Regions from separate parts of the Paenibacillus sp. FSL F4-0100 genome, predicted to be linked through region 2. Evidence: a T-box and tRNA genes for the amino acid it is inferred to sense, from the RefSeq annotation. Region 2 holds a T-box; the other holds one or more tRNA genes.
What was found. A T-box is a leader RNA that pairs with one kind of tRNA and senses whether it is charged. The one in region 2 lies ahead of MHH48_RS17575 (alanine--tRNA ligase), so its partner is inferred to be a tRNA-Ala.

Region 1: it has a tRNA-Ala gene. The T-box ahead of MHH48_RS17575 (alanine--tRNA ligase) is inferred to sense a tRNA for this amino acid. The anticodon was not compared.

What each region holds. Positions count from the first base shown of each region.
Region 1 is NZ_CP150303.1:5,972,837-5,988,054, forward strand. It holds gene MHH48_RS26965 (MFS transporter) at 1-1,049, shown strand, start outside; gene MHH48_RS26970 (heme-binding protein) at 1,050-1,508, shown strand; gene MHH48_RS26975 (IclR family transcriptional regulator) at 1,910-2,644, shown strand; gene MHH48_RS26980 (zinc-binding dehydrogenase) at 2,708-2,860, shown strand; gene MHH48_RS26985 (MerR family transcriptional regulator) at 3,169-3,618, opposite strand; gene MHH48_RS26990 (aldo/keto reductase) at 3,792-4,643, shown strand; gene MHH48_RS26995 (YdcF family protein) at 4,967-5,629, opposite strand; gene MHH48_RS27000 (hypothetical protein) at 5,897-6,160, opposite strand; gene MHH48_RS27005 (phosphotransferase) at 6,455-7,324, opposite strand; gene MHH48_RS27010 (hypothetical protein) at 7,806-8,156, opposite strand; gene MHH48_RS27015 (ABC transporter permease subunit) at 8,119-9,129, opposite strand; gene MHH48_RS27020 (discoidin domain-containing protein) at 9,348-9,725, opposite strand; tRNA gene MHH48_RS27025 (tRNA-Ala) at 9,890-9,962, opposite strand; gene nrdR (transcriptional regulator NrdR) at 10,139-10,612, opposite strand; gene MHH48_RS27035 (alpha/beta-type small acid-soluble spore protein) at 10,761-10,988, shown strand; gene MHH48_RS27040 (lytic transglycosylase domain-containing protein) at 11,056-11,622, opposite strand; gene coaE (dephospho-CoA kinase) at 11,619-12,218, opposite strand; gene MHH48_RS27050 (MntP/YtaF family protein) at 12,228-12,968, opposite strand; gene mutM (DNA-formamidopyrimidine glycosylase) at 13,091-13,924, opposite strand; gene polA (DNA polymerase I) at 14,070-15,218, opposite strand, start outside.
Region 2 is NZ_CP150303.1:3,886,123-3,901,340, forward strand. It holds gene MHH48_RS17575 (alanine--tRNA ligase) at 1-1,478, opposite strand, end outside; T-box leader at 1,600-1,843, opposite strand; gene MHH48_RS17580 (hypothetical protein) at 1,890-2,138, opposite strand; gene MHH48_RS17585 (hypothetical protein) at 2,138-2,461, opposite strand; gene MHH48_RS17590 (YdcF family protein) at 2,710-3,372, opposite strand; gene MHH48_RS17595 (ATP-binding cassette domain-containing protein) at 4,086-5,825, opposite strand; gene MHH48_RS17600 (aldose 1-epimerase family protein) at 6,607-7,482, opposite strand; gene MHH48_RS17605 (hypothetical protein) at 7,626-8,129, opposite strand; gene MHH48_RS17610 (hypothetical protein) at 8,476-8,970, opposite strand; gene MHH48_RS17615 (nucleotidyltransferase domain-containing protein) at 10,374-11,456, opposite strand; gene MHH48_RS17620 (S-layer homology domain-containing protein) at 11,660-13,639, opposite strand; gene MHH48_RS17625 (DUF4855 domain-containing protein) at 13,672-15,218, opposite strand, start outside.

The DNA of each region.
Region 1 (15,218 bases), 2.1 Mb from region 2:
CTGGGTATGCAGTAGCCCTTGCGATTGGAACCCCGATCGTCGTCGTTCTAACTGGAAAATTGCCTAAAAAAGGATATCTGGTGTTCCTCATGATCGTGTTCACTGTTGGTAATGCTCTGGCAGCTGTAGCTTCTACCTATTCCATTTTGCTCTTATCTAGGATCATTACAGCTGTTGCTCATGGTGTGTTTTTCGCCGTTGCTGCTACAGTGGCCGCAGATATGGTCCCGGCTAACAAAAAAGGTACCGCCATCTCCATCATGTTCACCGGGTTAACCGTCGCGACCATTCTTGGAGTTCCCCTTGGGACATATATCGGACAGCAATTTGGTTGGCGGATGTCATTTGCCGTAGTCGCCATATTAGGGCTAATAGCTTTGTTGGTCAGTCTTGTAGCCGTCGAAAAAGTCCCGCGTTCGAAGCACTCACCGAGCTTGAGGGATGTTGGAAGTTTGATTGCCAACCCTCGGATCATCACGGCACTGCTAATGACGGTACTGGGTTTCGGTGGAACTTTCGCCTTGTTTACGTATATCTCTCCTATCCTTGAAGAGATTAGCGGGTACTCAGCTTCGTCTATTTCATGGTTGCTGCTGGTTTACGGTGTTGCAGTGGCTATTGGGAATATTATCGGGGGAAAATTAGCAAATGGGCATCCTGTAAAGGCGCTTCGATTCGTATTCCTGTTTCAGGGCATTGCCCTGCTGCTTCAAATATGGCTACTGCCCAACAAGACGCTCACCATTTTGTCCCTCATATTAATGGGTTTCTTCGCTTTTATGATGTCTCCCGGCGTACAGGCTTACATTCTAATGCTTGCAGAAAAGCTGGTACCTTCTGCTAAGGATGTCGCTTCCGCATTAAACATCTCTGCATTTAATATTGGGATAGCTGCTGGTTCAACATTGGGGGGGCTTGCAGTAGACCATTTGCATATGATGGACACGGCTTGGATCGGTGCGATTATGGCGGGATTCGCCTTTTTACTCGCAGCTATAAACTACAGAATGGATAAGAAACAGAAACTTTTTGTTGAGGAGAGAGGATAAATGGATTTGAATGCATTAGACCTTCTGGAGAAAGAATTGGAATTTACAAGTTTTAGCCATCAAGATGGACTTGCCATTGGCAACCGGATTGTGCAGTATGCTCAAGAAAACAATGTAGCGGTCGCCGTGCATATTGAACGTAACCGAGTTCCCGTGTTTACGCATCTAATGGATGGTACTTCGGAAGAAAACTACGTATGGTTGTTTCGCAAAAAACGGATTGTCGATCACTATAACCGCAGTTCTGCCTACATTGAGGAGCGCTTTATCCAAAGCGGTGCTTCTCATGCAGAACACTCTCTGCTTTCTACTGCAGAGTATCAAGCGGTGGGGGGGGCTATTCCCATCCGTGTCAAGGGTGTTGGCGTGGTCGGGTCTGTAACGGTCGGGGGTTTGACCGGCGAGTTGGATCATGCTTATGCAGTTGAGGGCATTCGCCTGTTTCTGAAAGGAGAATAAGGGGTTATGGTCATAACCACTTAAATATACATGAGAGGGTTGGGCGTTAAGCTCTTTCCCTCTCTTTTTCATTCGTAATCAGTTCATCAAGAGCTGTTTTCGATGTAACCTATACACCCCAATCGTGCCTGTGCAAGTATGCGTGCTCATGGATACAGATCTTGGTGTTACCCTAGATCTATCCTTGTACAACAGAATATTCATTGTAATCAGTGGAGATCCTCTGGCGAAGGACCGAAGCTGTACAATTTTATTTCATACAAGTTAAAATGGAATGCAATGGTTTTTATTTATGTGTCAATAATTCAATTAGAATAAAAAATAATTTCCGATTTCAGTAAATCTGAAACTATATGGATAGTCATAATGGCAAAATTAAAAAGATGACTAGAGGTGAATCAATGGATCAATATGAGGTTGCAACCCTAAAAAAAGGATTGCTCATTCTAGACGCGTTGCAACAAGGCGAACCCATGAGACTGACTGAGATCATGCACCGGTTTAACCTTAACAAGTCGACAACTTTTCGTCTGCTATATACGCTGGAAATGACAGGTTTTATTCAAAAAGAAGGCCACACGTACAAAGCTTCTGAATTAAAGGGGCACCATTCATCATCTGCCAACACTCGACTTAATTGGTTAGTTGTTCCATCCCTGCATCAATTAGCGCAGGAACTTGGCGAAACCGCATATATCGGGGTTTTAGATGGAATGAAAGTTATGACAGTACAAGTAGTGGAGGGCAATCATGCCATCCGTAGCCATACACGTGTAGGTGATTCCGCTTATGCCCATCTAAGTGCCTTTGGAAAAGTTATCCTGGCGCACTTGAGTGATGAACAACTAAAAAAAATGCTTACACATCTTACCCAGCACAAAGCAACAAAGCATACCTTTGACGACAACCATTTATTAAAAGAGCATCTAAACGTAATCCGTCAACAAGGATACGCCATTGATGATGAAGAAACAGAAGTGGGTTTACGCTGCGTTGCTGCACCCATATTTTATAATGGTACAGTGATCGCAGCATTGGCTATATCCGGCCCTGCCGCACGATTGAGCCGGAAAAGAGACCGTGTTGTAAGTAAAAAATTGAAGGAATGCAGTGCTCAGATATCTGGTCTACTTTGAGCCACATAATCCTTAACTGCCAGATAGATTCAATTACCATTTTGCATTGCTACCCGCGAGGACTTGCAGTGTTTAACGGAATTATTGGCCGAAGGCACGATTAAAGCAGAGGTTGATTCCATATTCCCGTTAAATCAAGCGGATAAAGCGCTGGAGAAAAGCGAAGCAAGACATGGACGGGGAAGAATTTTGCTGATGAATGCAAACTCCATCTAACAGCGAAACAACACGAGTGCTGGCGCGCTACGTGTTGTTTTCTTGTCTCACTCCCTACTGACCTTGACCGAACTATCCTGCCCGTTAGTTGAACAATAGCAGCCGATCATGTTAACTGCACCTCCATTGTTAGTCGTGTTTAACAAAAGGTTCAGTTCACAAGTTGATCGACTGCTATCTGGGGTTTATTGAGCTATCGTTCCCCGTTAGCTTAATCTAGACAGATGTGGATCTTGTTCATTGTCAAGCCAATCAGGTGTTTTAAACCGAAGATTTTCTTCAGAGCGGCTGATGCTCACGAATATCTCTCACGCCTTCCGAACAGAGGGCGAGTAAAATACGTCACCATGCATATGCTGAATTTTGTCCCAGTTGCCGGGATTGGTCGTGTCTGGAGAGCGGCGTTCCAGAATGGCCTGATATAGGACAGTTTTTTGTTCCAAATGGGCAACGTGCTGTTTGGCTTCTTCGAGCTTAACGAGCGCCGCTTCTTTATGCTCCATTATTAGTGCGCAGCGTTGCGAAATGGTCGAATCCCCTTCGAGACAGAGATCGACGTACATTTTAATGAGTTCAATCGGCATCCCGGATTGCTTGAGGCATTTGACGCCATGCAGCCAGTTGATCGATTCTTCGTCGAACATCCGAATGTTGTTTTGATTTCGCTGTACGCTCGGCACTAGGCCTTTATCCGTGTAAAAGCGCACGGCGTGCTCGGTGAGTCCCGTTATTAAGGCGGCTTCTTTGACCGTATGCATGTGTAATCCTCCTTGGAAAATAAATTATTGAAGACGGCTTGACTTCGTGTAAGGCGAAGGCAATAAGCTTATTGTAATGCAAATCAGCCGTAAGCGGAATCCCCGCTGAGGTGCCCGATTTCCGAGATGCATGAAGTTTGCCGTTTTACAATTGAACAATGGGAGGAATTACAATGCAAACCGTAACATTGAACAACGGAGTGAAAATGCCAATCATTGGCTTCGGTGTCTACCAAGTTCCCGATGCTGAAGAATGCGAGAACGCCGTATATGAAGCGCTGATGGCCGGTTATCGCCTGATCGACACCGCCGCCGGTTATCTGAACGAGGAAGCGGTCGGACGCGCGATTAAGCGCAGCGGCGTACCGCGTGAGGAGCTGTTCATCACGACCAAGCTCTGGGTTCAGGATGCCGGCTACGAGAGTGCCAAGCTGGCGTTTTCCAAATCCTTGAAGAAGCTACAGTTTGACTATCTCGATCTATACCTTATTCACCAGCCGTTCGGCGATTACTACGGCGCTTGGCGTGCGATGGAAGATCTGTACCGCGAAGGCAAGATCAGGGCGATCGGTGTCAGCAACTTCCTGCCCGACCGTCTGATGGACCTTATCGTGCATAACGAAATTTTGCCCGCCGTTAACCAGGTCGAAACGCACCCGTTCTACCAGCAGATCGAGAGCGCTGCTTTTATGAAAGAGCAGGGAGTGCAGCACCAGTCGTGGGGGCCGCTCGCTGAAGGACGCAACAACATGTTTGGCAACGAAGTGCTGACCTCGATCGCGGAAAAATACAACAAGTCCGTCGCTCAGGTCGTGCTGCGCTGGCTTGTTCAACGTGAAGTCGTTGTCATTCCAAAATCGGTGAGAAAAGAGCGGATCGTCGAAAACTTCAACATTTTCGACTTTGCGTTGAGCGCGGACGATGTCGAACAAATTTCCACCCTCGATACGCGGGAAAGTCTTTTCTTATCGTACCGCGATCCGGAAGTCGCCAAGATGATGGGCAACTGGAAAGTCGATCTGTAAACCTTGATCGAACCGTAAACTCATCGCGCGTTTATCCTCATCTATTAAGAAAGGACAGGGCGCCCCTGTCCTTTCTTTACTTGAATAGTAAATTTTAAGAATAGTAAAACTGCTGCTACCGGTGTAACGAAATCTAAACTCCCGCCAATACAGGTAACACACAGGGCCACCGAGACCTCCATAACTATCCTGCCCGTTAATTGAACAAAGGCAGCCGACCTCGTTAACGGCTGCCTCTTGTCTTCTATTGATTAACGTTTCGCGTTAGTTGAAACGGCTACCAATGACTTGGCGTCGCTCCTTTATACTAAACGTTCCCGTGGTTAAGTCTCCATGGGGTAAGAAAGTCCCTCCACTTTCTTATCTAAGCGAAGCAAGTCTCCACGATCTCCGTAAAAACAGATTCTCAAATACTCTCCCAATACTCTCGAACGACCTATTGAACTTTGCATCCAGTTTTCTCTGTTTATCGTTTGACCATTATAGTTGGAATCAAAGCCATATGAAAAACAATTAATTTTTTGAGGTAAATGCTTCGCCAATGTACGATATTGCCTGCCCGCACCATGAGATTTGCATACAATTAAAAGTGACTCGATAGTGTCGAAGTCAAATATTTCTTTAGCAAATAACACATTCTCTAAAGTGTTCCTTGAGCGATCTTCATACACGATTACATTTAAAGGAATACCTGCCTCAGTTAGTTTATTAACAATGACATGCGCTTCGGGTACAGTTTTATCTACCCAATTCTCATGCTTAATTCCTGTAGGGCTGACTCCTCCTGTGACAATAATCATTCTGCCCAAGCCTCTATTATAAGCGTCAATCGCGGCTTCCCAATGCCCCGGATGAGTACCTCCGAAAACAAAAATAGCATCGCAAGGTAATATTTCCTTAGATAAGAAAACGATATCAGTTAATTCGTTTATCTGTACTTCAGTTAATTCAGGAACTACAGGATCTTTAGGAATTTGAGGTTGCATATAACACCCTCCTCAATTCAAATCATTATTCTAATTTATGCGTCGTACCTAATTAAGTACTGACAATTTACATATACCTGCCTTTAAGTTGAGTAATGACGATTTTCAATACAAGCGGTTAATATCTACTTGCGCAATCCTGTCTGTTAGTTTAAATAAAAAGAGCAGCCATTGTTCTGTCGGCTGCTTTCGTGCGTTTATTCATCATTCTCAACAGGCTGTCTTCTAGTCTTTAATGAGCTATCGTCTTCTGGAGAATATCCAAAATCACTTCACTTTGTTTAAAGGAATCTCAGCAATAACCTTGTTTCCCATAAGTACAAGTAATGTAGAATCAAGCGCAGATTTTCGCACTTCATCAATATCCACATCCTTCTTTATCGAATACTCAAGATTAAGTGTAGTCTTTCCTTCTGTGTCAAAATTTCCTGAACTACCGCCACCACGAAGTTGCATTTTTACATACTTTTTATTTGATTCCAATTCCATCAGTGATGCTAAATTATTGTTAGGCCTGACAGCAAAATTCAATCCTTCGTTAAACACATAGCAAGACTAGTAGTATAAGAGTAATATGTCTTTTCTTAAGCATAGGGCACACTCCAATTCTTAGGTTCGTGAATGTAACAATTTTATTTTGGTGTATTATGCCCTGCTTATTATTTTTTATTAAATGGATAAGAGGAAGTGAGTTTTCTATAGCTAAACAGCCGATAACTCTGGCCGGCTGCTTTTTTGTCATTATTGACCTATCGTTCCTCGTTAGCCTAATTAAACGATGTTATGCCAAAAAACGCTATAAAGCACAAATTATGAGGTCAAAGATTAATTGATTGGGAGGGCTTTCCAATATTCCCACGCTTTTAGATAGCTCTCCAAATCATGCGGATGGAATTGAATACAGATACCAATACGGCAATACAGTTGAAAGATAACTTCTTCAATAAGTCTTGATCTCTCCAAAGGTTCATGATTCAGCAAATTGAATGCTGCCAATAAGGTTTCTAGGTTTAAATCTTCTGGAGAGGAACAAAAAGCATACGTAAAATCATATAACAAAGGACCAATCATTGGCGAAGGGTCGATAACACCAACTAATGAGTGTTCATGAAATACAAAATTATGGACACCAGTATCTCCATGGAGCAAAAATCTTGCTTCATTCTCTGCACTTTTGGATATTTTTTCAACAATGGATTCCAATCTATAATAATCCTCAATTGGTAAAAGGCTTCCCCAATTATTTCTCGTATCTTCTAAACTCCGAATGTTCCATTCACGCCAGGATTGAACCGGTGATCCCAGTCTTCCCCACTTGTCTGTATGTGGACGTTTTTCGTAATGATTGAATAGCTCTTTCGCCAAAATTGTCAACCAATTTATTTTTAAACCGCTGTGATTATGAGTTGTACCATTAATGTATGAATACACGATAAACTCTTTTGCAGGATCAGTATAGAGAATTTTAGGCAAGAGATTAATGTGACGATGAGTATTAAGAAATTGTTCCGCCAAGATAATTTGTTGCGAGCGATCTATTTTTAAAACGTATTTCGATTCGCTGTGCTCTGAAAGAATATAAACCCGCCCATCTGTAGAACCAGTCTTATTTTTAGTTGCAATAACAGTGTTATCAATTAAGCCTTTTTCATGAAGATCTTTGAGGATGCTGTTTATATCTAGTTGTTCTAACATTTAATTTCCCCTTAACAATCGATTAGATGAATATGTGACTAAATAGATTTCATCAAAATTCTAAACTCTTGATAAAATTCCTTTTTTATAACTTCATCTATAAAGATCGTATAGTTGACCAGGAGGAAGTTCAAGGTAAAGTTTTGTTTAAATCAACTATCCTGCCCGTTAGTTCAATCAATAACTGGAACAACTATCAACTCATCATTTTTCTTTCTTCCAATATAACGGTTACAACGATTGCAATCTCATAATCGATCACTCAAAACACAGCGCTAATTATCTCAACCATCGGAATCAGACAATTTTCACATCATTATATGCCTTCTACACAACAATTGAAGTTCGGTAAAACCTGTATGTATACACTGTCTCCTGATGAAGATTTCATTATTGATTTGTATCCTACCTATTCAAACGTTGCCATTGCATCAGGCTTCTCCGGCTTGTATATCTGATCCACTCAAATTTAGGGAGCCCCTTAACTTTGATCCAATTGGACAGCATGGATACTCCCCTTCCTAATTAATGAGAGTCCTGACTTATGAATTACCTCTGTTGAGTTTGTTCTTATATTCCATCGGATTAATTCCATGATACTTTTTGAAGATTCTTGAAAAGTGAATACTGTTTTCGTAACCAATCCGATTGGCGATTTCATAAATCCAACAGGCCATAGCTTCACCTCCGAGTGGGTGATCGCCGCATTTGAACTTAGTGACCCTGCGATGACATGAATTAAAGGTATGGCAACAGCTATGCAAAATAATGAAAGCAGGATGAAGTTAGCTGTATCAAAAATAACTTCTCCTGTCGTTCGTCTGATTCTCATGCTCGTTTGACCTCCTAGTAAATTCCTTCGCCGTCCATTTGCTTATACGGTTAGCAACAACAAGTAGAATGAATCCAATGACAGATTTAAACAGTCCGATAGCTGTAGTGATGCTGTATTGGCCCTGGAGAATACCGACACGATACATATAAGTATCGAGTACATCACCGGTCTCAAATGTAGCCGGGTTCAAAAATTGATAGATTTGTTCGAAACCGGAATCAAATATATGTCCGATCTTCAACAGTAGAAGAATCATAATAGCTGGAAGTAGCCCGGGTAAAGAAATATTGAGAAATTGCCTCCAGCGGTTAGCACCATCCATTTTTGCTGCTTCATACAAGGAAGGACTGATACCAGCAAGCGCTGCTATAAAAATAATGGCATTCCAACCCATTTCCTTCCAGATCCCAGAGCTTATGATGATGGTTCGGAAATACTCAGGCTTCTGAAGAAATGAAATGGTCTCTCCCGAGAAAGAATGAAGCAATTGATTGACTAATCCATTGCTTGGAGACAGAAGCATATACGTTAGCCCAAATACGATCGTCCAGGATAAAAAGTGCGGCAGGTAAAGTACCGTCTGGACAATCCGCTTGTATGCCATATGCCGTACTTCGTTAAGCAGACAAGCCAAGAGGATCGGTAATGGAAATGCAAATACGATCTGATATAAACTGATAATCAGCGTATTGCTCATTAAACGCCCAAAATTATTGTAAGCAAACAATTGCTGAAACCATTGAAAGCCCACCCAATCGCTTCCAGCGTAACCTTTAAAGATATTGTAGTCCTGGAAGGCGATGAAACTGCCCATCAACGGTAGATACTTAAATAACAAGAAGTACAGAATGCCTGGAACGAGCATGATGTAAAATGCCCGATAACGGATTAGGTACCTCCAGAACCCTTTTGTTTCAGACATGAATTTTGGAAGTCCCTTGAAGGTTTCCGTTGATGAAGTAGGCGTCATATCTTGTCTCCTTTAATGCCCTTGATTTAGAACCTATCCTCATTATAGAAGCGCCGGATTGGCTCAACAATGTGACCGAAATCTGATTTACTGCAGTAATCGTCCAAAGCAGGTTTATCCGAAGCACAAGAAGGCTGCTGATAACATAAGCAAAGGACACACCTCTAACGAGAATGTGTCCTTTGCTTATTGGTCAACTGCTCATCCATACCTTCACTTCACTGTTCAGGACCATACACCTCAAATTCCCAAATCGAATATCCGTATATCGTAGCCCGAACCGTTCCGTACATCCGAACATACCGTGCTTCTACTGCGTCAAAAGTAATCGTCTCAAGACCACCTTTGCCTGACGTGGTGCTGTATACATCTCTCCAATTTGTCTCATGGCTTGGATCGTCGGCCACCTGTATCCGATAGCTCTTCCCGTAAGAAGCCTCCCAATAGAGCCTAACTTCATCTATCGTTTTGGACTCTCCGAGATCCACGTAGATCCAACCGGGATCCACTCCCCGCTTCGAACCAAAGCGCGTTGTTAACTTCCCGTCGTTCACGTACGGCGCGGTATCCTCCAGTCCGTCGTTGGATGAAGCCACGGCTAGACGGTGCAGCGCCAGATTGGGCGCTGCATGTTCTCATGACCTAATGAATGGCCATGCATGTTTCTCCATATTAATTCCGTCCCCAAATCCATTTAGATAAATTCGTCCTATAAAAGCAAAAAACCCTTGATGATATATCATCAAGGGTTTTCTTATTATGGAGCCTAGGGGGATCGAACCCCTGACCTCATCGCTGCCAGCGATGCGCTCTCCCAGCTGAGCTAAGGCCCCGTAAGCGACTTCTATATCATATAAAAAATCAGCAGGCATGTCAACATGTTTTTCACATTTTTTGATGACGTGCTGTATCCCTTTTACTTCTCTATATAATGTCACTTAGCGATGATGATAATGGGCCCTATGAGAGCACCAGAAGAGCACCTGGATCGTATGGAACCATGGCGCTCTTACAACTCCGAAACGTCCGTACCCTTGGACAGCAGGCTTTTCAGTTCCTTCATAAACATATTGATATCCTTGAATTGGCGATACACGGATGCAAAGCGGACGTAAGCTACCTCATCGACCGGATATAACCGCTCCATCAGAAGCTCCCCGATCTGGCGGCTCTCCACCTCTGCTGCTGCGGTATTGCGCAGTGCCTTCTCTACATCCGATACGATCATATCCAGCTGGTCCACGGATACCGGACGCTTCTCGCATGCCCGGATCAAACCGCGGAGCACCTTCTCCCGGCTGAATTCTTCGCGGCTTCCGTCCTTTTTCACGACGATCAGCGGCGTTTCCTCCACCATCTCAAAGGTTGTGAATCTCTTGCTGCACTGCTCGCATTCCCTGCGGCGGCGGATGGATTTATTCTCGTTGGCCGGCCTGGAATCAAGCACTTTCGTTCCGGCATAACTGCAATATGGACATTTCATAAAGTCATCTTCACTTCCTTCGTTTCAGCGTATTTCGCCTTGAATGGCGCTACAGAAAAATTTACCAGCAAAACTTTGTTTTTTTATGTTATGAAAATGCGAAACCCGAGACATAATACTTTTACCAACCCAAGGAGGTGAACTTAACATGGCACAAAGCAACAACAACTCCAACAACCTGGTTGTTCCTCGCGCAAACGCTGCTCTTGAGCAATTGAAGTACGAGGTAGCTCAAGAACTTGGTATCTCCATTCCACAAGACGGATACCAAGGTAACATGACTTCCTACGAGAACGGTTCGATCGGGGGATACATCACAAAGCGTCTTGTAACCCTGGCCGAGCAACAATTGGCTGGTCAATTCTCCGGTCAATAATCGATTCTTCCTTAAAAAAGGAGTGTTGGACGGCTCGATGTAAGAGCCTGTCCAGCGCTCTTTTTTGTTAAAAGCCGTCCTTATATACATCTGTATACTGATTATAATAATAAATCACGCGCTGTACATAGTGACGGGTTTCCCCGATAGGAATACTCTTCACATTCTCGTAGGTTCCATCCCACATGCCCTTGTTGATCCAATTCTTCACGTTCCCGGGGCCTGCATTGTAAGCGGCGATGGCGGCAATCGGATTGCCGTCCATTTCCTTGTGCAGATTCTGAATATACCAGGTGCCCAACTGGATATTCGCATCCACTTCATTCTTCACGTTCAGCAGGTTCACCGATGGCAGCTTGGCCATTTCCATCGCCCAATTCGCCGTATCCGGCATCAGCTGCATAATGCCCAGCGCACCTTTCTTGGATTCCTTGCCTGGCTTGAAGTTCGTCTCCACTCGAATGATGGAAGCCACCAGGAAGGGATCGACCTCATAGTAAGCGGCATGCTTCCGGATTTCATCCTTATAATGAATCGGATACAGCAAGGTCATCCAGTTCGAGCTCAGAAACAGCAGCGCTACAAAAGAGACAAACAGCAGAAGCAGCACTCTTTTTTTACGGAGCCACCTCATAACCGAACCAGCCTGCCCCACAGGTTGTCCACCTGCTGCTCTGTTTCGGCCAATGTTCCGCTGTTATCAATAAGGATATCCGCGAGACGCTTCTTCTCCTCGATATCCATCTGGCTGTTTAAACGCGCTTCTGCCGCTTCCCTGTTAAGATCATCGCGCACCATCAGACGCCCTAGCTGCAGCTCTCGCGGTACATAAACGACAGCGATCTGGTCAAGATAAGAATAATGCTCCTTAGCCTCAAGCAGAAGCGGTATATCCGCTACCACGAGCCGATCCGGATACTGCCGCTCATACGCTTCCGTCCGTTCCCGGATTTCCTGCCGGATCGCCGGATGCGTGATCTCATTCAACACCGTTCTCTGCTCGGGATGATGGAAGATCATCTCCCCGAGTTTTTTTCGATTCAACGTACCGTCCTCAAACAGGATCGCTTGTCCAAAATGTTCGGTCACTTTACCCAGCACCGGATGACCCGGGAGCATCACTTCCCGGGCGATGAGATCCGCATCGACGAGAAGTGCTCCCTTCATGGTCAACATGGAGGACACGGTGCTCTTGCCTGTTGCAATTCCTCCGGTTAAACCGATATTCATGACTTCACCTCATAACAGCTTCATTATACCCATGACGATTAACAAAAAAGCAGGCAAATAAGAGATAAAACGCATGCCGCCTTTGGACGCAAAACGTAAACCAACCCTCATGCCCAGCACCAGGAATATCCCGCTAAACAAGGAAACAACCGTTGCGGTACCTAGCGGTGAGAAGCCCAGCATGGCTGCGCCAAGCCCTGCCCCGAACGCATCGAGCGATAGCGCGATCCCGAGCCACATCGCCTCCCACGGAGAGATGCTGCCGGAGTCGTCCAGATCCGCCTTCGAGGGACTGCGGAGAATTTGAATGACAACGCCGATCTTCGGAATCTCAAGAGAGAATACTGCCCGCTGAAGATGCTCTTGACCTGCCGTGTTAACCTCACGTCGTAATTTTACTTGATGGTCAGCCCCCTGCGTTTCTATAAGAGACTTTGTAATAACCTCATTAGAAACCGGCTGCACATCAGACTCGTTTTTTCTGCGAACTTGCTGGCATAGAGACCATAAGCCCAGCAGAATCAAAATGGCGGCTCCGATCACGGACGCCACAGATGGGGATAAGAACCGCTGTAACAGCGCGCCTGCCTGCATGGAGGCGCCAAGCACCAAGCCGGAACATAGCGAGATGATCAATACAGACAGCAGCGGTATCCTGGTTTTGCGCAGACCGTATGTAACCCCCGCCCCAAATCCGTCCAGGCTTAATGCCATAGCCAGCAGCACAGACGAGAAAATATGACTGAGCACCCTTTTCCCTCCTCGTAAGCTCCACATCAAGCGGCTCATTCATGAAGAAGAGCAACTCCATGCGCTCCACATATGTTCCACATTATATGTGTGAGGAAAGGAATGGGTGCACGCCTATTGGATTACTTCCTTAACGGCTGACACTTCGGGCAGAAGTGGGTCCCCCGTCCGCCAACCACGATCTTATGAATCGGTCCTCCGCATGTATTACACGGCTCGTCCTTCCGTCCGTAAATCTGATGACTGTGCTGGAACATCCCCATTTCACCCTGTCCATTGACATAGGATTTAATGGAAGAACCACCCGCGTCAACGGCTTCGGACAGTGTATCCACAATCGCATGAAACAATCGCTTGAGCTCGGCATCCTTCAGGCTGTTAGCATTGCGTTCCGGATGAATCCCGGCTCGAAACAATGCCTCATCGACATATATATTGCCGATACCGACCACATATGCCTGATTCAGCAGCACCGCCTTGATCTTCGTTTTCTTGCTGCCGATGACTTCCTTAAAGGTTCCGAACGTAAACGTCTCATCCAGCGGCTCATAACCCAGCTTGGCAAGAGGAGCGTGCTGGAACTCTTCCCCCGTTGCAAAAAGATGCATCGTTCCGAATTGGCGTACGTCCTTATAGCGCAGCTCCGTGCCATCCGAGAAATGAAAGATGACATGGGTATGCTTCTCCACCGGCTCCTCGGCAGGGTACACCCCGTAACGCCCTTCCATCCGAAGATGCGAGACGAGCACTAGCCCATCCAGCAATATCCGTAAAAATTTCCCGCGGCGCTCTACACCTTCCACGGTATGATCCTTCAGCATAAACGCAAATGCCTCAATATCGTCGGGACGCTGAATGATCCGCGGCAGATGTACGGATACGTGATCTATATGCTTACCTTTAATCAATTGGTTCAGTGTTCGTTTCACTGTTTCTACTTCCGGCAATTCCGGCATAATGACTTCACCTCATTTCCCATTATACCGGAAGTTGGGACAGAGCGGGACCATGGTTTTGTGGAAAGGTATGGTGCATATCGCGCCCCTCTTCACGCCATGATCCCTATAAAAGATCTTCTATTGACTGACACAATGTCCAGCTTTACTTCGCTTCGTACCAGTTCTCGCCATAGCTGACTTCCGACTTCAGCGGTACCGACAGCTTTAGTGCCTGGCTCATCACTTCCGGAACCAGTTCCTTCATGATCTCCAGTTCATCCTCCGGCACCTCAAACACCAATTCATCATGCACTTGAAGCAGCATGCGGCTCTTCAACTGACGATCATACAATGCCTTGTCCATATGGACCATGGCCAGCTTGATAATGTCGGCGGCCGTTCCCTGAATCGGCGTATTCATCGCCGTCCGCTCCGCAAAGGACCGCAGATTAAAGTTGCTGGCATTAATCTCCGGCAGATACCGTCTGCGTTCAAGCAACGTTTTCACATAGCCATCTTGCTTCGCCTGCTTGACGATCACGTCCATATAACGCCGCACACCTTGGAACACCTCGAAATACTGGTCAATGAATGCCGCGGCTTCCTTCCGGGTAATGTTCAGGTTCTGGGACAAGCCATAATCGCTGATTCCATACACGATGCCGAAGTTAACCGCCTTGGCGGACCGGCGCATATTGGAGTCCACCTCATCCACGCCGACTCCAAACACATCCATCGCAGTCTTGGTGTGGATGTCCATATCGTGGACAAAAGCTTCCTTCAGCCGTTCATCATCCGAGATATGCGCAAGCACACGCAGCTCGATCTGGGAGTAGTCAGCTGCCAAAATGCTCCAGCCCGGCTCGGACGGAACGAAAACCTTACGCAGCTTGCGACCTTCCTCCAGACGGATCGGAATGTTCTGCAAATTCGGAAATTGGCTGCTCAGACGTCCCGTTGCGGCAATCGTCTGGCGATAATAGGTGTGCACTTTGCCAGTCTGTGACGAAATCTCTTTCAGAAGACCTTCCACATAAGTGGATTGCAGCTTGGCCAAGGTACGATACTTCAGGATCAGGCGAACAATATCATGATAAGGCGCCAGCTTCTCCAGCACCTCGGCATCGGTAGAATAACCGGTTTTGGTCTTCTTGATGACCGGAAGCTCCAGTTTAACAAACAGAATCTCGCCCAGCTGTTTAGGCGAATTGAGATTAAATTCCGTTCCAGCGATCTCATAAATCTCATGAACAAGCTTCGAGATCTGTCCTTCAAACTCGCGACCCAGCTCCTTCAAATCCTCCGCATTCAC
Region 2 (15,218 bases):
TCACCTAAAACTTCCCTTAAACCAGCAAGTAATAAATGAGATACCGTGTGCAGCGCTGTTGTTTCTGTTGAATGTTCAGCTAATCCACCTTTAAATTTACCCGCAGAAGCAGTTCTGCTCTTTTCAGCATGTTTCTTTGCCGCCTCTATATAAGACGCCTTGTCCTCCATGCTATATCCACTTTCAGTTAGAAACTCTTCCGTCAACTCCAAGGGAAACCCATATGTTTCGTAAAAATAAAAGGCATCTGCACCTGTAACTTTACCCTTATTCTTAAGATGTTTTTGTATTTCAAATTCTCCTTGCTGTAAAGTTCTATAGAAAAGATTTTCTTCCTTATTTACTATTTCGATAACTTTCTTTTTATTACCGATCAAATCTTCATAAGCTGTTGCTTCATCTATATAAACTTCAGACAGCTCACCCACAAAACTTCCTTGTATACCTATTTTTTTACCTGCACGAATCGCCCTTCTTAATAACCTTCTTGTTATATACCCTGCATCACTATTAGCTGGCTCCGCACCATCATTAATTAGAAAAGTAGCCGCTCTCACATGATCAAGTATGATTCTTAACGACTTTAAATCGTCAGTATATTGTTTACCACTTAACTCCATCAATTTTTTCTTGGGATTAAGGAAGAAAGCCGTATTATAAATATCCTTGTCACCATTAAGGGCTGTTGCAACCCTTTCTAATCCGCCTCCATAATCAATATTGGGATTTTGTATTTTTACAAATCCTGTGTCTTCTTTTTTGTAACACATAAATACGTTGTTCCCAATTTCTAAAAACCTCTCGCTTACAGAAGCAGGATGATCCAGTGAATCACCGCCTGGTTCAAGATCATAGAACATTTCACTATCAGGCCCACCCGGTTCACCAACAGGCATATCTAATGGACTTCCGGCTCTACTCCACCAATTTTCTTTTTCATCGTATAAGAATATTTTCCCACCTCTAGATGTCCCATATTTATATGGATCATCCTCAATAATAGGTTCTATACCAACTGATTTGAATTTTTCTGACCAGATTTGAATGGCTTCCGTATCTTTCTGTATATTCAAATCATCACTTCCTATAAAAGCACTGATATACAGCCTGCCAGGATCAATTCCTAATTCGATAATATGCCAATTCCAAATGGCATCGATTTGCTTTTTCTTATAGTTATTTTCATTTGCTTTAAACTCCCATCGACCTATCATTTCAAAAAATGTCAGATGCGACGTATCTCCTACTTCATCAATATCCACTGTCCTTAAACACTTCTGAATATTAGTTATCTCATTACCTATCGGATTTTTTTCCCCCAATAAATAGGGAACCATAGGTTGCATTCCACTTCCCGTAAACAACGTTGAGGGATCATTTTCTGGTAACAAGCTAGAAGAGGGCACTTGGCTAGCCCCTATTCCTTTCATAAAATCAATATATGATTTTCTTAACTCATCTGGTGTCATTTTCAGCATGCTCAATACCTCCATTTTAATTATTATTTATTCTTGGAAAATCCAAAAGTCTTTATTCTGCGAATATTCAAACGAAAAGAAATAAAACAAAAAAAGCCCTGAGCTGACATATTTCTTGTCAACTTAGGGCGAACTATTATGTCCGTGTTACCACCTAATTTCAGATTTCTCTGCACTCTATCAATACGGGATATCTCCGATATTGTTTCCTGAATAACGGTGGAACTCCGTTGAAGCCTACTAAGATTCCTCTGTTCGGTTCACAGCTCCGAGACTGCTTCACTATTAGATCAATGAAGATTCGCACCAACCATCTTCTCTCTGCGAGATCCCTAATACCTACTATTTCTCATCATAGCCTTTTCATTTTAAATTAAATCGATTCTAACACACTCAACTTGTTCTGTCAATTTATTCCACTTTTTTTTTATAAGGTATAAGGTCGGACAAACATATAAGCGCTAATGCAAAATGGTTTGCCCACGGATGACCTGCACATTGCCGAACAAAATTTTTGATATTTTTCTCCTCAACTTTATCCCAGTAGTAATCTCCGTTTGGATCAGACAAAAGTAACAGTTCCTCCGATACTTTACCGCTAAGAAGGGTTCCCCAGGTTTTGTCTTGGATTTCCTCTTGTAATTGCACTGCTGTAGACACTACGGTTCCATCCCTTCAAAAAATTGATTTAACCAGTCTTGTTTCTCCTCGGAGCTCTTAAGCTCAAAAGCCGTAAGTATTTCAGGTGATTTGATCACTGAGCGCTTCTTAGCTGATTTGAAGTACTCTTTCTCGCGTTGCATGTAGCTTTCCTGAAGCTTCTCATGCAAATCTCGGAATTTCTGTTCATCGTAATAATGCTCATACACGCTTAATGTCTCTGGGTCTCGCCATTTCATATATTCAATAAGCTGCTTCTTCTTGTCTTCGATTTGGGCAGCTGTTTCAGATTGCTCATAAATGCCGCGCAACAAGGAGGTCACAAACCAGTGCCTTGCTTTATGTGGATTTAGTTTTATCCCGGCATTTTTGGTGATAGTAGACCATTTGAATAAAAAGCTGAGTATGTGTATGGAGTAGAAACATAGACTCGTCAACAAAACTTAGAAATTAATATTATATAGTATTTTGTACATATGTCTTGAGTTACACAAATTGTACACCTAAGTGTTGAAATCATGTTGGTCAGGCCTACGTCGGACAAGTCTACTACCGCTGTCAGATGAATATATCAATCATCCATAGTATAAGTTAGTCCCTCCACTTTCTTATTTAAGCGAAGTATGTCTCCACGGTCACCGTAAAAACAGATTCTCAAATACTCTCCAAACACTCTTGAGCGACCTATTGAACTATGCATCCAGTTTTCTCTGTTTATCGTTTGGCCATTATAACTTAAAACAAAGCCATATGAAAAATAATTAATTTTTGGGGGCGAATGCTTCGCTAATGTACGATATTGCCTGCCCGCACCATGAGATTTGCATACAATTAGAAGTGACTCAATAGCATTGAAGTTAAATACTTCTTTAGCGAATAATACATTCTCTAAAGTGTTCCTTGAGCGATCTTCATACATGATTACATTTAAAGAAATACCTGCCTCAGTTAGTTTTTTAACAATGACATGTGCTTCGGGTACAGTTTTATCGACCCAGTTCTCATGCTTAATTCCTGTAGGGCTGACTCCTCCTGTGACAATAATCATTTTTCCCAAGCTTCTATTATAAGCGTCAATCGTGGCTTCCCAATGCCCTGGATGAGTACCTCCGAAAACAAAAATAGCATCGCAAGGTGATATTTCCTTAGATAAGAAAACGATATCAGTTAACTCGTTTATCTGAACTTCCGTTAATTCAGGAACCACAGGATCTTTAGGAATTTGAGGTTGCATTTAACACCCTCCTCAATTCAAATAATTATTCTAATATATGCGTCGTACCTAATTAAGTACTGACAATTTGCATATACCTGCCCAGCGCCCGATAGCTGAGAAAGACAGTTGCCTACATATGTCTTTATTATGTTTATCTCCTCTATCCTGCCCGTAAGATTTTATGAAATAGCTGTAGAATTTTAATTAGATATGTATCTAATCGGTAATCGGAATATGTTCTTGTCCTTTACGGCAATCGGTACAAGTTCTTGTCCTTGACTCGGGACAAGAACTTGTACCGATAAAACAAAAAAGCCGCTAAATTAGCGACTTTCTATGGGACCATGTTCTTGTCGCCCGACATTATGTTTATTTTGATTTCTGTTCTGTCGTGTCCTCCTTCATGTATAGATCTCTCCCCCTCCCCAAAAAAACCTTACCAGGTGGAATCTCTGAAAAAACTTGCCGTTACCTGTGACACGGTTCACCATAACGGTCATAACGGCGAAATTTTTGTTTACAATGAAATAAAATAAAAGCACCCCAGGCAAGAGCTATCAAGAAATCAATGCAGTAAAAAGACACTGATATTCTATTCATCAGTGTCTTTTTTGTTGATACTTTTCCACCAATATCATGTTTCATCGTTGAACTCAGACTAATTCACATTAGCCCTATTCGCTGTAACTGACTTCACTTTCTTGTAATCATTTCAATAAGAGAGTTGTAATTTAAAGCAACTTAATTAGCTCTTCTAGCTCATCAACCAATACTTTTGCAAATTCAAAATTAGTATCTTTTAAAGCCAATTCTATTTTCATTTCAACTGCTTTTTTGTTTTGTTCCGCTTCTAAATAGTCTTTATCAAAGTGACTAGCATAAATCATCTGTTTGAATTTTTTCATAGTCATTTTTCTAATCGTCTTATTGTCAATGATTAATACATAATCCATACCATTTACAACAGAATAGAAATCATGAGATATCATGAGAATTGCACCTTTATAGTCTTCAATGGCTTGTTCCAGTGCAATTTGTGTATATGTGTCTAAATGGCTTGTCGGTTCATCAAGAAGCAATACTTTTGCATTACTAGCAGAAACTTTAGCCAATTGAAGTATGTTTTTTTCTCCACCAGATAGTGATTCAATCTTTTGATTAACGATTTCGCCTTCAAAGCCATAGTTTGAAATATACGATCTAACTTCATCATAAGTTTTAAACCCAGCATCGATGAATTCTTCTAGTATTCTATTAGAATCCTTTAGCATTTCGCCTTGATTCTGAGATAAATAAGCCACTTTAACATCATCATTTATTTCAATGGAATCATGATTATTGTTAAAGATATCTCGGAGTAAAGTCGTTTTCCCTGTACCGTTTGGACCAATAATGGCTACTTTATCCGTAGATTTTATCTCAAAGCTCACATTCTCTAAAAGCAGTTCATCAAAGGCAACACTATAATTATTGACTTTTACAACAATGCTGTCTTCAATTTCATTCTCAATACCGAAACTGATATTCGGTTGCTTAATATCAACAAATGGTGCCTTAATTCTACGCGCTTCCAATCTCTCTTGAAATCTAACTCTAGCTTTTAACGCTCTACCTCTAGATGCTTCTGAATTAATAGTTGCGATAGCTCTAAGATTATCAATAATGTTATCGTATCTCTCAATTTCTTCAGCTTCAGCGACTGCGATTTCTTGCAACTCAATTTTTGTCTGAAGTAATGAGAAATTATACTCAATATATCGCCCATCAAACTCTTGGATCTCCGTGTTTTCAAGGTGAATAATTTTGTTGAAACAATGATTCAATAGATATCGATTGTGCGTAACAACTAGCAGTATGCCTTTGTGAGTATTAATAAGTTTTTTAAGCGCATTTAGGTTCTCAAAATCTAAAAATACATCCGGCTCGTCCATGATCATTAAGTCTGGACTATTAAGCATTTCCTTCATTACTTGAATAAGTTTGAATTCCCCGCCGCTCAGGTCGGATACCCTAACATCTTTTAGCTTCAAGAGGTTTGCTAGATTTAATTTCTTATTAATGTTACTCTCAAAATTATCTCCGCCCATTGCATCAAATGCGTCTAAAGCGAATTGATACTTTTCGAGTAACGGCTCAATATCCGATGATGTTTCCATTTCATTACAAATAGTTGTTATTTCAGTTTGTAGCTTAATAAATTCTTCTCCGATATATTCAAAAACAGTTGTTTCTTTAGTTCTGTCTAGTTGGGAGAACTGACTTACATACCCAATTTTGCAGGTTGGATCTATCTCTAACTTGCCTTCGAACAAATATCTTTCTGGATCCATCAGTATATCGATCAGTGTACTTTTACCACTGCCACTTGTTCCAATAAAAGCGCAATGCTGTGCCTCTTCTAACGTAAATGAAATGTCTTTATATAGTTCTTTTTGTGGAAATGAGAAGGATAAGTTTTCAACTTTTATCATAGTAGTGCCTTTCTTTGTAACTAAAATGGTGACTATTATTAAATGTACTTTCGAACACAGACTTTTAGAGTAACACTCTTTACTACCAAGTACAATTCATTTTTACCCCTTACCCTCACTTCGATATTCTAATACTTACTTTAGAATGGTGGCTTGTTGGACGATTTTCAGAATCAACCATTGCTTACTATAATGAAGATCCATCAAAAACGACGTTTACAGAGGATGACTGGACCAATGAAGACAGGGAAGGCTTGTTCGACCACAATATGGTTTCAAAATCGATGGAAGAAGAAGCAGCCTGGACGTTTATCCAATCCCATGAAAATACATCAAACAAAATCATGACAATAATCCACCCTACGCATATTATGGGACCAAGCTTTGTGCCTTGGCACAATGATATGATTTATGCCATGCTTCGCGACGATAGAGCTATGGCAGATTCGCAACTATATTGGGTTGATGTGCGCGACGCAGTGGCAATGAACATTGCGTTGATGAAATCTATGGGTCGCGGACATAGAATCGACGAACTCCCCAAGTTACTATGTTTTTGTCACCCGACAAATAGGACCATCCTATAAATTGAATAAAATAGAGCTAAAAAAGAAGACATTCTTCCTAAAAATGGGGTTGAATGTCTACTTTTTTGAAGTTTATACATACTCCTTAAGAAAAACGTAAGTTCTTCAGTGCCCTCTCCTATAGATTGAAGCTTTTTGCAATGGTATGGAGCCGAGCTTAACCAGTTGAGAACACTGCAGCTCCCTTCGGATCGTCAGTTGATTTCTATGGTCAGGGAGCTTGTGAAATTCGCCCCCGGCTCCAGGGTGATTATTCCCTCTTTAGCTTGAAGTTCACCTTCAAAGACGTCCATATCCGCTACTCCTTGCCAAGGCTCGATGCATATGAAGGGAGCGTTCAAAGGCTGCCAGATGCCGAGGTCGGGAAAACCCTTATAGGTGACAACTACGCTTTTGGCGGAGTGCTTGCTTCTAAGCGAAATCTGCCGAGAGCTCACATTTCGGAAAATCAATGCGCCTTCGGCGAACATTTCATGGGATAACGGCAGGATGGTCTCTTGTTTCAGAACGGGCTCCGATTTGCCGCTGATCAGCAGGCCGTCCGAATTCAAGAACAACCTTTCAAGGTTTTCCGATTCAGCGAACTCCAGATAGTAATCGCTCAGGCTACCGTTGTCATCAAGCGGACAATTGAACGCCGGGTGGGTCCCGAGCTGGAAGAAGAGATCCTGTTCATCGCTATTTTCCACCCGGTAACTAAGTTCCAGTGTGCTTGCATTCAGTTTATATGTAATATATAGGTTGAATTTAAAAGGATAACTGGCCAGGGTTTTCTTATCATAAGAGAGGCGGTAAACCGCGTGGGTGTCGCTTTCTTGGACCGGCGTAAATTCGCTGCGTCTGGCGAATCCGTGATTGCCGATCTTATAGGCTTTGCCGTCCACCTTAATCTCTCCGTTCCGGGCCGCACCAATAATGGGAAACAGCACCGGAGAACGGCCTGTCCAATACGTGGCGTCACCGCTCCAGATGTATTCAGCTTCCGGATCCAGCTTTCTGAAGCTGATCAGTTCCGCCCCAAGGGTATTAATCTCAGCTTCCGCCGAGCTGCTACGCAAAATTTTATTCATTGTTGTACTCCCCTTTCATACTTATAGTCCAGATACCCATATTATATCAAAATTCTTGAGGGAGTTGAGAAAACGACAGCCAATTCATCAGCTGCCGTTTCTTCGTGCTTATTGAGCTATCGTTCTCCGTTAGTTGAATCCATCTAAACAACTTTTAGGACGAAATAATAAAAAGCATCACCGTGAGACAGGTTCTCTACATGTTCATCCATCCACCATACCCCGTATGAATAGAAATATGTCCCTTTTTGTGTAGGTGCATGAAAGCTATTTTCTTTCACTTCAACTTTTTCAGATATGTCTTCATAGATTTGGTTGACATGGTGTTTGTTCGGTTGCGGCTCATAATTCATCACAAATGTAATAACTTCACCAGGCTGTACAGTAACTGGATTTTCACCTCTTAAAAGCTCAACTGGACCAATTGTATCCACACATCTGCTTTGGTTTTTTGAGTCCCAACAATATGTGCCGAGTTTTGTCTCATACATTTGTTCACCAATCTGAATTTCAGCCTTAGGCGGTTGCTCTTCCTCAAGCACCTTGTCCATTGGCACTAAATCATCACCATTTGGTTGAGCGCTAGAACAACCAACTAAGCCCATGAGAACGAGAGTCATTACAAAAGGCAGTAGAAATTTCTTCAAATTTAACACCCCCAGTTTAAATAACGACGTTTACTGTTCAAACGAAAGAACAGATAGTTATGTTGCGATGAGGAAGTAGTAGGCAATCTTTATGGCGCACCTTTTTCTAAAATCCCGTCTCGTCGTCATTAAACTAAACTGCCAATTAGTTGAACAAAGGCAGCCGATAACAATGACCGGCTGCCTTATTTTCTTTATTCAGCTAATGTTCCCTGTTAGCGGAAGTGAATTCAAAGATAAGTTTCACCCTAGCTACCCCACCATACGTAGTATGTGCCAAGCATCTGTTTGAGTTCATTGATCGTCGCCAGGATGTCTTGCGAAGTTTCGGCAATCGAAACGTCTCCTATAAGCGGCATCCGAGATAGAGTTTGCTCAAAATTGTTTTTTCCGCTGTAACGTTAGGTTTTTCCCGTGTTACGCGGATTCGCCACGATTCCATAAGAAGCCTTTCAGACTCTTCACGTATGCTTCTTCCATCGTTACAAAGCAACTGCTCGATATGCATATCCGTCATGTTAGGCAAGTTAGTTACATCAAGATCACCATTGATTATTAAGCAGCGAACCAGCTTTCGCATCATCGCGTTTATGCCGATATTGGCCGTGGATACTTGCATACGAGCCTCTTCCCATATTAGCTCAGTAACAAGCTTGCCTCCTTCTGGTGTAAACTGAAGGCTACCATTTCTATAATTCATATCGTTTAAAAGTTCACCAGTTGAAATAGGCAAATAACCACCAATATAAGCACTCCGAACCCAAGAGTCCAAATGATCAGCATGGACTGTGCCTTCCTTATTCCTTAAAATGCTGCGTCGTGAACCATCAATATAGTCCATGACTTCGACGGCGTCGATATTCGCCTGGGAAAGAATGTTAACGATCTCATCTGAAAATACGGCCTCTCGCGTCCATTTGTGATGATACCCCCTCTAGGGAATCTAACGTTTGACTGAAAGGTGGATGCCCGATGTCATGCAGCAGCGCCGCTACCCGCAGCACACGGTTGTCCGGTTCAAAATGAGCTGTAAGTGCAAATACCCCTAGGGTATGCTGCAAGCGACTGAATGTATGGTGGGAGTTGATGAAAAACGCACCGCCATGCCGAACTAAGTGAAGCCGCCGCAACATTATGCTTCTCAATAGCGCTTATTCTTCATCGAGTAGTTGAATTGGTAGCCGCCATAGAGGCTCATAGACTTCGTCTAGAGCACCGTCAAGTCTTAACCGATAGTCCATTTTATTAAATCCCCCTACTATTTCTGGTTTTTGTCATACAAACAAACGGCTGCACTTACAACCCACATCTCAAGAATCCTCCTTTCAGGAAGGTGGATTCAGTGTCTTCTTTTAGTACTTTTATGGAGGCTACTCTATAATGTAGTAACATTTGAGTCAAAATCCTACAATGTGGCCACTTTTGTGCATTTTTTGATGACACAAATTATTCTACATAAAAATAAAAAAGCCTGATATGTCAAGCTTTTCGCAAATAATAAATGTAGACACTTTTGTGTCATTAGACACTTCTTATATGATGTGCCACATTATATAATGTCGGCCCTGCACAAGGCAGCCGATCATTATGACCGGCTGCCTTAATAATTCAATGGGCCAACTAAAGATAATACCCCTCGTCTCCATGGACTTTTAGATAGTCTCCCATTGCCTTCAGATCAAAACGTATCTGTAGCGGTCCTTCATCATTCCATGCACCGATATGAATGTGCGGGTGTCTTGCGTATCCGTTGTTTCCAACTCTTGCAATAACATCGCCAGCCTTTACCTTATCACCTTCGCAAACAATTATATCCATTACGTGCGCGTAGTAAACTCGAACCCCATCTGGACGCAGAAATGTAATCGAACTCGCTCTAGTATCCTCCCTTCCCTCCATGCTCCATCATGTGTCGCTTAAAGTCAGCAATATCTTTCTGCGTGGCTTGACCGGCATCCTGCAGATCCGGATCAGTCCGAAGCATCCACTTCCTAAACGTGCTCCAAGTTGCCTTGTAACTGTTAATCGTGGAAGTGGTTCTTTTCACTCCCAACGTTTTTGATTTAATATCAATTCGGCCTTCTGATATCTTGCCCGAGATTGTACCCAACGCGGGTTCTGTTCTAAAACTCGTATTAGACCGTATAGAAACTAATTCTACACGGCCCTTCAAAAATCCTATTTTATTGGATAGATTGTCAACAGTCACGTTTCCGCGGACTTATTACGAACCGGGATATAAGATCAATGATTGATATAATGGGCATATAATTGCTCGAAGGTTGTAAAATGTTCGACTTCTCTGCCGACCTTACCATATTCGTCTACATATTCATCCATCATTTCAAGGAACTTCTCTTTCATTACTGGTAAATCACTTGCTTCAAAGTACTGCATGAGATCAAATTTCTTGGTTCCTTTCTCCGCAGCCATTTCATCAAGATATCCTTGTGCTCCAAAGGCCGAAAGAAAGGCATAGGAGGCATCGTTCGTTTTAACACTGTTCAAGATTTTATTGCGGTAGTTGCACCACAATTCTTCGTAAGTCCCCCTCAGATTATCAAAAGTCGGAGCGGGTTTAACAATGAAGTTATCACACATCTTGCTATGTAACCTCGTAACGCTGTTCAACATATTAAAAGAAGCAATTCGGATCTCTTCAATGGTATGAGCTTCGATGACTGACATGTATAAGGATTCGAGATCATCTGGAACATAGCGATACGAGCGTATTTCTTCTAAATATCGCTTGATTCCTCGTTTGATGCACGTGTTGTTCATGTTGACCAAGGCATTGACCAGATTGTACAGAACGCCGGCAGATGCATGTCTCACTGAACCGATATTATCACCCAGCATCGTATCGCTGTATGCTTGCTTAGCCAGATCGATCCATTTTTTTGCTCGATTAAGACACGCTTCTCCTATCGGCTCCGCAAGCGCGTCAAGAGCTTTTTGCATAAAGTCGTTCAATTTCTCCAAATCCTCAGGCTTTGCATAATAGAGAATTTTAAGCTCGGTTAGGCTTGATACGTTGGGACTCTCTAAGATGGATTGTGCGTGTATTCTTGTATCCCATGGTGTGCAATAGATGTCATAGCCAACGTCATCTAAGATGAAGCAATCGGATATTCCCCATCCCCTTTCTGTATTATTTATGATAATTAAATCAAGATCGCTCTTCTCGTGAAAGTCCCCGGTGCTAAACGAACCAGTAAGCCCAATAATTGCGATATCGTCTCGAAAATCTCTTCTTGCGCGTTCGATCACCATGTTGATCAGCAGTTCATTTTTGTCCAGCAGCTTCTTCTTTATGATTTCGTTCATTCATTACACCCCTTTATATGAGCCGGCCGTCCTTCATTACAACAACCTTTAACTAGAGTCTATCGATTTAGAGGTGCGGTTGCTATGTATAAGTTGATTTAATTCATCTTTGCACAAAATCCGCTAAGCCGTCGATCTGACGATTTAGCGGATTTCATTAGTTCTTTTTATAAATAATTTTAAATCAATTGTTCCCGCGTCTACTACTGCAGCTGCCCCTCGATTAATTGAAGAACGCGATACAAGAACGTCGCCGCTTCAGCCCTGCTGGTCGTACTCTTCGGCTTCATATAGCCGTTAGAGCCCGTAACCAGCCCATACTCGAACATCGTTGCCACGCTGTCCGCAGCATATGGCGCAATCTGGCTCGCATCACGGAAGCCCTCAAGTGTTGAACCGGATGCGGACGGCTTTATTGCCCCCGTCGTATGCAGCGCTCGGGTCAGCATAACCATAGCATCCTGGCGGCTGATTGAATCACGAGGAGCGAAGTTAACTTCGTTCACTCCCGAAGCGATTCCCAATTGCTTGGCGATGGACACCGCATCGTAGTAATAATCATTCGGCTTCACATCGGCGAACGTCGAGGCGATTTCGGCATGCAGGTCAAGCATGTTCGCGAGCATCAAGATAAAATCAGCTCGCGTTACCTGATTTGCGGGGCTGAAAGTGCCCTTATCGATCGAGGTGCCTTTGACGATGCCTCTTTCGGCCAGCTTATCGATCGCCTCGCGCGCCCATTCATGCTTGCCAAGGTCGGTGAATGCAGCCGGACTCTTGCCGCCGACAGCATAGACGCCGGCATGGTCGATGGAGAATCGCACCATAGCCTTATCTTTGTCATAAGACGCGCCATTAATTGCCGCAGCGCTGTCTCCCGTCAGTTCGAAAGCTTGCAGATCAACAGCTTGCTCTCCCGCTTGAAGCGAATACGGAATCGCAATCGAGATCGGTGACTTCGCATTTTTCCAAGACAGAGCTTCACCGTCCAGTTGCAATGCAACTTCCACGATTGGCCTGTTGCCGAACCGCCCGGCCGCTTCGTTACTACGATACTCGCCTGCATAATCGCTTACGATTACGAGCAACTTTCCAGCATTCTCCTTGACTCCTGCCAGCATGTCACCAGTCAAAACAAGCTGAGCGTACGGCGTGGAGACATGCAGAATCAGATTAGACTGGTTCGTCAGTTTAGCCGCAGGAAGCTCCAAAGCATAGCTCCCAGCCGCATTCGACGACTTCAATTCAACATGAACATGTTTATTACCTTTGCTGTCGGCCACTGCCCTCTGAATGGCGGCATTCAGATCCGACGCCCCGACCGCAGCGGCAGCCTGCTGGCCGTTCATCGTCGGGACAAGCACGGCTTTGACTGAACCGTCCGCTTGCAACGTATACGGATCTTGCGCCTGACCGCCTCCACCGCTGCCTCCACCGTTGCCATCACCGCCGCTTCCATTGCCTCCACCACTCGTAGGCGGCTTGCGGTATTCGAAGGTTACAAGCTCGGTGGTCGTCATGTCATCCGTTTCAAGCTCGACCGTATACTTCCCTTGCTCTTCTCCGGTCAACGTAAAGGCGATGCGGAAGCTTCCGTCATCCTCAGTGCCCGTCTGACCGGTATATTGAATGTTGCCTTTTGGGTCAAGCACTTTCACATACAAATGTTCTTTCTTGCCGTTCATGACCAGACCGTCAATCGTGACTTTCTTCGTGGAAGCTTCCACAGCGGCTTGTATGCCGTCCAACGTCTTTAGCTCTTGCTGCGGGGCAAGATCGTATACGCCGAATTCATAGAAGGAATAACCGTAAAACGTTGCCCGATTCAATCCCTCAAACTTGATGTATCTTGCCGTCGTTGCCGGGAATACCAGGGTGTTCTTGCCATCGGCAGCTTTAACCACGCCATTGTTGCCGACTTTCAAGGGCTCCCACGTCTGCTTATCATCCGAGACGCTCAGACGGTATTGGTCCGCGCGCGCATATTCCCAATCGATGCGGATCGTATCGAAGGTTTGCTGGCTGTCCAAATCAACCTGGAACCAAGCCGTATCGCGCACTTCGCTCGCCCAACGCGTGGCCGGTGCGCCGTCCAACGCCTTCGCAGGCTCCAGACCTGCGGCCTCCGTCGAGGATGCCTCCGCTTCTTTATCTTGTGCGATGCTGCCAGCCTCGTAATACACTCCTTCCTTCAGCGCCGTATAAGCACCTTCCGTTACAACTCAAGGCCTTTAGCTTCTTCCAGCTTCGCATTGAATGCCAGCAAATAGTCCCTGGCTTGCTCAGGATCGCTCTCTTGCGTACGCTCCATCATGATCAAGGCGTTGCGCATAGCGCGTACCGTATCGGCATTGCTAAGCTGCTTGTTGTCCACGTACTTATCAACAAGAGCCAATAGGCCTTCAGCGCCCAAACGAGCTTCTATTACGAATTTAACCATCTTGGATTTGGCAGCCGCCACCGTCAGTTCCAGCACATGCTTACCCGGCTTACCCGTCAGATCTACAACGGTTCCTTCCGTATAAGGCTTGCCGTCATACTTGGCCGTAACTTTAACAACCCCGCTCCCGTCATCTCCGGGAATGGTCCAGGTTAAGGCGGCCTGTGTCGTATCAGGCACGATCGTATGCTCCGAGATTGGCTGCCCGTTCATGAGCGCTACAACATCAGGCGGAGCAGCGTCTTGCTTCTGATAAGTGCCTTTAGAGAATTGGTATAGCCAATCGTAAAGCACGCGGGTAGCAGGGTCTGTGCTTTTCGCCGCGTTGTATACAGCGTTGTTGCCTTGATAGTAAGCTTTATATCCATGCTGCATCAGACCGGTATCCACGCCGCTGTTCAAGTACTCGATGAACCGCTCGCGGAAGACGGCGTCGTTGATCATCCGGTCGTCGAATTCCAACTCCAGTGACATGCCGTACCGCTTCGCCATATCCGCTGTATCCTCCAGACGCGAAGGGTCCAGTTTCTCGAAGAAATAGTTCGGCTGCAGAGATACGGCATCAATGCCGACATCCTTCCACATGAATGCCTTATAGGCCATAAAATGAGGAATCCAGAACAGCTTCAGGCCTGCGTTATGAACGATGTCGCTCGCTCTCTTGACCATCTCCGGCCCGGTCGCATGCGTGCTGATTTGTTCCTCCAGCCAATACATGCCGACGAGCTCCAGGTTCGAGTAGCCCGCAGCCGTCCATCTGGCTTGCACTTCATTGACCCACCACTGAATCGCTTTGGCCCTGTTATCCAGCGATGCGGCATCGCCGACCGCACCTACATCGAAGTTCAGATCCTCGCCGTCAATGCTGCCGAAGTCGGACTGATACTCGCCCGGTTCTGGAATCATCAGAACAACCTTCGTTTTATGGTCGGGCTCGCCAAGCTTCACGCCTGCCTCGACCGTCGCCTCGTTCAACGCGCTCATATCGCCGCCAGCGTTAAACGTTTTATCCAAATACCATTCCCATTCCTGTTTTCTGGCTTTGCCGGCCGCTTCTGTCGCTCCGAAGCCTCTGCCGTTATCCGATGTCAAGCCCAGATATAGCACGCCGTCGAACAGCCAATCGACAGGCTCTCCCTGCTCGTTCACATAACTGATATTAGGGATAGCCCGTTCCTTTGTCCAATTTCCCGTGCCGTCCGCGTAGTGTCCGTTATACAGCAAGCCCAGGTTTTGAATCCCGCCAGTAGCATCTCCAGTCTGCAGGAGGGCGTAAGGCTCAGGCTGTACCGGCTGCGCTCCGGCGATCAAGCCATCCGCAC